DNA from 2 places in the Paenibacillus sp. PK4536 genome. Region 1 is predicted to be linked to the other one. Evidence: a T-box and tRNA genes for the amino acid it is inferred to sense, from the RefSeq annotation. Region 1 holds a T-box; the other holds one or more tRNA genes.
The links. A T-box is a leader RNA that pairs with one kind of tRNA and senses whether it is charged. The one in region 1 lies ahead of leuS (leucine--tRNA ligase), so its partner is inferred to be a tRNA-Leu.

Region 1 (3,429 bases):
CCATCTTCTAAATGCAAAATAGGAATAGGCTCTCCCCAGTACCGTTGACGGCTGAACAACCAATCACGTAGACGATAAGTGACTTTGCCTTGTCCTTTGCCACTTTCTTCAAGCCATGCAATCATTTTAGCAATCGCATCGGTTGTATTTAATCCATTTAAGAAATCAGAATTTACATGTTCGCCTTCGCCTGTGTACACTTCTTCTTGTACACTACCACCAGCTACCACTTCTTTAATTTCCAAATTGAATTTTTTCGCAAATTCCCAGTCACGAGCATCATGGGCAGGAACAGCCATAATAGCGCCTGTACCATAACCTGCAAGAACATAATCAGCGATCCAGATTGGTAATTTTTCTCCGCCTGCTGGATTAATCGCATAAGCACCTGTAAATACGCCTGTTTTATCTTTTGCCAAATCAGTACGCTCCAGATCACTCTTATGCGTTGCTTGGTCTTGGTAAGCTTTAACAGCCGCTTTTTGTTCAGGTGTTGTAATCAGGTCTACTAATTCGTGTTCAGGAGCTAATACGCAGTATGTTGCACCGAATAATGTATCTGCACGAGTTGTAAATACCGTTAGATTCTTATCTGTACCTTCGATATCAAAATGAACTTCTGCACCGACAGATTTGCCGATCCAGTTACGCTGCATATCTTTGATACTTTCTGTCCAATCCAATTCTTCCAAATCATCTAACAGACGCTCTGCGTATTCAGTGATGCGTAACACCCATTGACGCATCGGTTTGCGGACAACTGGATGTCCTCCACGTTCACTTTTGCCATCAATAACTTCTTCATTCGCAAGTACTGTTCCTAATGCTTCACACCAGTTCACAGCTACTTCGTCTACATAAGCGAGCCCTTTATTATACAGTTGGATAAAGATCCATTGTGTCCATTTGTAATACTGTGGATCGGTTGTACTGATCTCACGATCCCAATCATAAGAGAAACCTAGTGATTTAATTTGACGACGGAAATTATCAATATTTTTGAATGTAATATCACGAGGATGTTCACCTGTATCCATCGCGTATTGTTCTGCCGGTAGACCAAAAGCATCCCAGCCCATTGGGTGAAGAACATTAAAACCGCGCATCCGTTTGTAACGAGACACGATATCTGTTGCTGTGTACCCTTCAGGATGCCCTACATGTAGTCCTGCTCCAGATGGGTAAGGGAACATATCCAAAGCATAGAATTTCGGCTTACCTGGTTCTTCTTGTGTTTTAAATGTTTTGTGCTGATCCCAATATCCTTGCCACTTTGGTTCGATCTGCTGTGGATGATAACCGGGTTGAGCTGTTTTTGAATCTGTCATCAATGTGTCCTCCTTCGGTCTTAAAGACCGTTTGTGTCTGTGGTGTAGATTAATTTCGTTCTGTTTTACTGCGCATATGCGACAAAAAAACCTCTCATCCATAGCGCATAATATCGCTAGGGACGAGAGGTTGTGTCTCGCGGTACCACCCTAGTTAGTGAACAAGCATACTTTGCTATTCACTCACTTAGTTGCCTGATAACGGTAGGAAGCCGATGTCGTTCAGAACTATCATAACAACGCTGACTATGTATCGCTAACGATCACAGCGTGCCACATATTCTTGCAACATATCTCCAAGGTGAGTTCATACCAGTATCATATCGACTTGCACCACCCGTCGACTCTCTATCATTACATGCTTACTGATATTACTATTCCTTTTCACTGAGCATTGTATTATAAAATATAACAATAGTTCTATTTTAAAAAATTCACCTGTGAAAGTCAATGATTACGCAATATTCTCTTGCACTTTGCGTTTGCCTGCTAATTTGGCGGCATCTTCTTCGGGTGTTGTAATAAATTTGGTAATAATTGCGCTGATAAAATAAAGGATAGCAAATATCCATACGACCCCTTCTGCACCGATCGTACCAATAAAAGCAAAAGCGATTGCAGGCGCAATAAATGCAGATAACCCCGCACCTAGATTCACGATCGACATGGCAGGCCCTTTATTTCCACCTGCAACCGATGGAGCAAGTGCAGCGATTGGAACATAACCGGCTAACAATCCACCCCAGATAAATCCAACAATCGTTGTAATCCACAAATTACCGTTCGTCCATTCAGGAACATAGAATAGTAATAATGTGAAAATTCCACACCCCACTCCACCAAACCACATCACCGTCTGTCTCCAACCAAACTTATCACCGATAATCCCGAATAGTAGATTAAATACGATATTACCTAAGAAAATCGTTCCCCAAATATTGAGCCATGTACCGGTTTGTATACCGTACTGTGCCATATGTAATGGTAAAAATACAGGGAATCCGTAGGAACCTACACTATTGATAACCCGTATGATCCCACTCAATCCGACTTTGGGATGCGTTTTGACAATGGTTAAGCCTTTGCCGAGCTCACGTAATGTTTCACGGGCATTTCCTGCTTTTTTCGGTAAGCGATCACGATTGATTAACAAAGCAAAAATAGCTCCGATTCCTGCAAGTACTACAGCACTCCATAATGTCTGCATATACCCTAGATGTTTGATTGCATAACTGGAATAATAAGCTCCCAAAACAAACATACCTCCGGAATAAGCGACCCAGAACCAACCAATCGCAGTACTTAATTTATTTTCAGGACTACGATAAGTGACCCATGTTAAAAAGGAATACGCAAATAATGGATATCCGAATCCTTTGACAGCATACGTTAACAACATTATTGGATAGTTCAAATCAGTGATGCCAAAAGCGATAAAAGCAGACGTACCGATTACATAAGCGATAAATCCAATCAACATCGACTTCTTCGCTCCAAATGCTTCTAAAAATACGCCTGAGAACCATGAAGCTATTGCAAGAGTGACTCCGTATACAGTAAATAGTAGACTGGCTTGTTGTACACTAAGTCCTCGTTCAACCAAATAAGGACTTAACCAACCTGCTTCTAACCCATCTCCCATCATAAAAATCAATACTCCGAGATAGCCCCAGACTAGTGTTTTGGGGATACCGACTCGATCCAATATATTCATACTCCACACTCCTTTTCTTTTTTGACTATGGATATTGATGTGTACCATCAAAAGTAATTATTTTTTATCCAGAAGGGGTTGGTGCTGATTCTGCTAATTGTAATTGTGCAAAAAAGAGCTGTGCCGCATGCCATTGTTGATAATCTTTTTGCAATTGATCTGAAGATTGAGGATAAAAAGATTCTATCTGTTCTTCTTGCGTTGAATCTATACTCAAAGCTTCATTACAGATATAAGCGGCACCGACAATAGATGCATGTTCGAACCCAGCACGAATCCGAATTTCTTTGCCCAACAGATCTGCAATACTTTGGATCAGAGTACGGCTTTGTAATCCTCCGCCACATGCCCAGATATACGAACGATCTAGTGATATCACTTGTGCCA
Region 2 (3,429 bases), 1.9 Mb from region 1:
AGGAGATCGTTCAGATGGATTACTGTATATCCAGATTACGTTGAAGTCTGGTCGAGGGGTAGTCAAAAAGAAAAAGCTGTATATGCAATTAGCGAAGCAACTAGCAGAGCAAGTCGGCGTTCGGATTGAAGATGTTTTTATCATGTTAATCGAGACTGAATTTGAAGATTGGTCATTTGGAAGTGGTCTGGCACAAATGGTAAAGGAGAATGAGTAAATGGATAAGCACCTATTAGGCCATTCCAATATTCAAGTATCCAAAGTTGGTCTAGGAACGATGGCATTTGGAAGATGGATCGATGCATCTGCTTCACAACGTATTCTGGATCAAAGCCTAGCGCTAGGTATTCATTTTATAGATACAGCTAACTTTTATGGCAAAAGGCAAGATATTGATCATATTGGAGATGGATTAGGAGAGCAGATCATCGGTCAAGCGCTGAAAGGAAAACGAGATCAGGTGATCCTTGCAACCAAAGTAGGTATGCGTATGGGTCAGGGTAAAATGGACGAAGGGTTGTCTCGTCACCATATCATGCAAGAGATCGATCGTTCTCTACAACGTCTGCAAACCGATTACATTGATCTGTATCAAGTTCATGAATTTGACCCTCATACACCACTTGAAGAAACGTTACTTGTATTGCATGAATTAGTACAGCAAGGTAAAGTCAGAGCAATCGGGTGTTCTAACTTTGCTGTAGATCAGTTACGTGCTGCTTACAAGTTCAGTGATACGCATCAATGGACACCTTTTACTTCTATTCAATCTGAGCTTAATGTGCTGACTCGAGATATAGAGCAAGACGTGTTTCCTTATGCGGATCAAGTTGGAATCGGGAAGATTATTTACAGTCCACTGGCAAGAGGGATATTATCAGGACGCTATTCATCGCTACAAGATATTCCTCCTGAAAGTCGTATGGGCAAAGGCGAAGAACGAATGAAGCATTATTTTACAGAAGAGAATTTTACAAAAGTGGATAAATATCGTGTGATAGCAGAAGAAGTAGGGGTTACACTGGTACAGTTAATATTATGGTGGACGATAAAACATCCACAAATAGATTCGATGTTAATCGGAGCAAGTCGTACAGCGCATATCGATGAGATCGAACAGGTGATGTCATTAGGAACTATGCCTGTATCCCTATGGGAGCAGATAGCTTCTATAGATTGAATAGCACAGAGATTGAAATATAAAAAAGCCCATCCCGCAATAGACGAGACAAGCTTAGTAAACAATAAGTATGCGGTCAAGAGGACTCGAACCTCCACGGGGGTAAGCCCACACGGACCTGAACCGTGCGCGTCTGCCAATTCCGCCATGACCGCGAATATGTAACTTCCACATGTTCATGATGTTTGTCTGAGAAGTTAATGTGGGAGTGGTGAACAAATCACCGTAAGTAAGATTATATCGGATTTGAAAAGTGAATACAAGTTTTTTGCTGGTCTGATCCATACCATTCGTACAAAAATAAACAACGATGAATCGTATATACTGTTCCCTTGATAGTTCAAAGGAGACACCGATTCATCGTTGTTTGTTATATCAAAAAGATTTTAATCCATCGAGCATTGAGAAGAAAGACTAGATTAAGATGTACCCTGTACTTTTTTCAAAATCGTTTCTAATACATAGGTCTTAGCAGGAGGAGTATTATTGAAAAAGCTAGGATCCACAATATAAACATGCCCATTCTGTACTGCTGTTAACTGGTTCCATATTGCACCATCTGCTGTGGCTGTCATTCGCTTGGTCAAAGCGTCAGGTGTATCACCAGCAACGCCTGTAGAGATAAATAGATAATCTGGATTAGTGCTTTGCAACTGAGCAACTGTTGCCGGAGCCGATACCGCATCTGTTGGCAATATAGGTGGAGCTTTAAGCGCCATATCCTGATACATGACTTCGCCTACACCATTTTTGGCATTGTTGTATAACATCATGCCGTCTTTGGTGATTGAAGCCGCTGCTACTGTAGATGTTCCAATAATAGGCGTTAGCTTCGATTTACTTGCATTGGTCGCTTGTTGGAAAGCATTGAGATATTGTTTGACAGCTGTTTCTTTATCTACAATCGTTCCATAGTTATACAGTTCACTGCGCCAGTCGTTGGTTTGTGCGATATAGATCGTTGGTGCGATTTTGGACAATTCATCATAGACTGCACGATCACTATTATCAGTGAAGATTAGATCAGGCTTTTGCCCTTTCAATGCAGATAGATTAATCTCGGTACCTTCGCCTTCGATCAGTGAAATATTATTCTTTTCTTCATCTGTCATATAGATAGGAAAAGGATTGCTTTCCGTCGGCTTAGGAGCCAGTGCCACATTCACATCAATCGCATTCAGGTAATCCAGTGCATATTGGCTAGTGACTGCAATACGCTTCGGAGAAACCGGAATACTTACCGTTCCAAAAGAATCATTGATCGGCATCGTTTTGATCCCATTGGGATTGAAAATATCGGCACGCGTTTCTTTAGGCTGTCCGCAAGCCGTCAAAAAAACCAACATTAGGAGTAATCCCAATCCTGCTTTGGCATAAGTGGTATTAAAATTCAATGCTTTCGCCTCTTTTCTGAGTACTATACTTCATTATACCAATACACACAGAACCAAAGTCAACGCTTCCGCCCAACTGTCACCCGCTTGTCACAGACTGCGGGGGTAGAGGTGTGAATTTAGATTGCAGGAAGGAGAGAAAGAGGTGTAAAAGGATCTTTCTTGACGGGGTATAGGTAGATGTGATAAATTAATGTAGTTGTTGCTTTATGTATTTTTTCTCTCCACATGATTATGAGAGAAATAGGTTGAGTTATAACTAAACATGGGGCTATAGTTTAGGGGGAAAATAGGTCGCTGGCAGCGATCAGTCGGCGGTTCGATTCCGCCTAGCTCCATAAAATAAAAATCCGTTAGACACTTTTCGTGTTTAGCGGATTTTTTGCGTATAATAGACTCATTCCAATACATAAAACTTACAGGAGGTTCCAACCCATGTCTTACCAACAACTCACTTATACCATCGACAGCAACGGCACGATCTACGATAATGACTCGATCGAAGCATCTGTCATTTCCGATATCGTGCTCGATTTCCAAACAGGTATCTATGACTATGTTATTCTCACTCCAAGTCAGCCTATCGAACATAGTATCTACATACAAGCGGCTTCGGAACAACATGAAGGGGAAGGGATGGTGGTTGAGATTCGGTTGGTGCCTGAAGGAGATAAATCTGCGTTTCAACATTATGCGTATCATACATCCAATCACCAGGAGATCATTCAAATTCTTTTACATTACTGGACTCAGCAGAAATTACCCGATCTCACCAACTGGCATAATATCACTAACGAATTTTAAAGAAAGCGAAAAGAAACACTATACATTTTTAAAAATAAAAACTAAAATTCA

Region 2: it has a tRNA-Leu gene. The T-box ahead of leuS (leucine--tRNA ligase) is inferred to sense a tRNA for this amino acid. The anticodon was not compared.

The regions. Positions count from the first base shown of each region.
Region 1 is NZ_CP126313.1:4,738,899-4,742,327, forward strand. Features, by position in the region: gene leuS (leucine--tRNA ligase) at 1-1,328, opposite strand, end outside; T-box leader at 1,444-1,725, opposite strand; gene PO903_RS21010 (MFS transporter) at 1,783-3,036, opposite strand; gene PO903_RS21015 (FGGY-family carbohydrate kinase) at 3,107-3,429, opposite strand, start outside.
Region 2 is NZ_CP126313.1:2,846,471-2,849,899, forward strand. Features, by position in the region: gene PO903_RS12745 (tautomerase family protein) at 1-217, shown strand, start outside; gene PO903_RS12750 (aldo/keto reductase) at 218-1,180, shown strand; tRNA gene PO903_RS12755 (tRNA-Leu) at 1,252-1,335, opposite strand; gene PO903_RS12760 (ABC transporter substrate-binding protein) at 1,600-2,574, opposite strand; tRNA gene PO903_RS12765 (tRNA-Ala) at 2,842-2,912, shown strand; gene PO903_RS12770 (hypothetical protein) at 3,010-3,378, shown strand.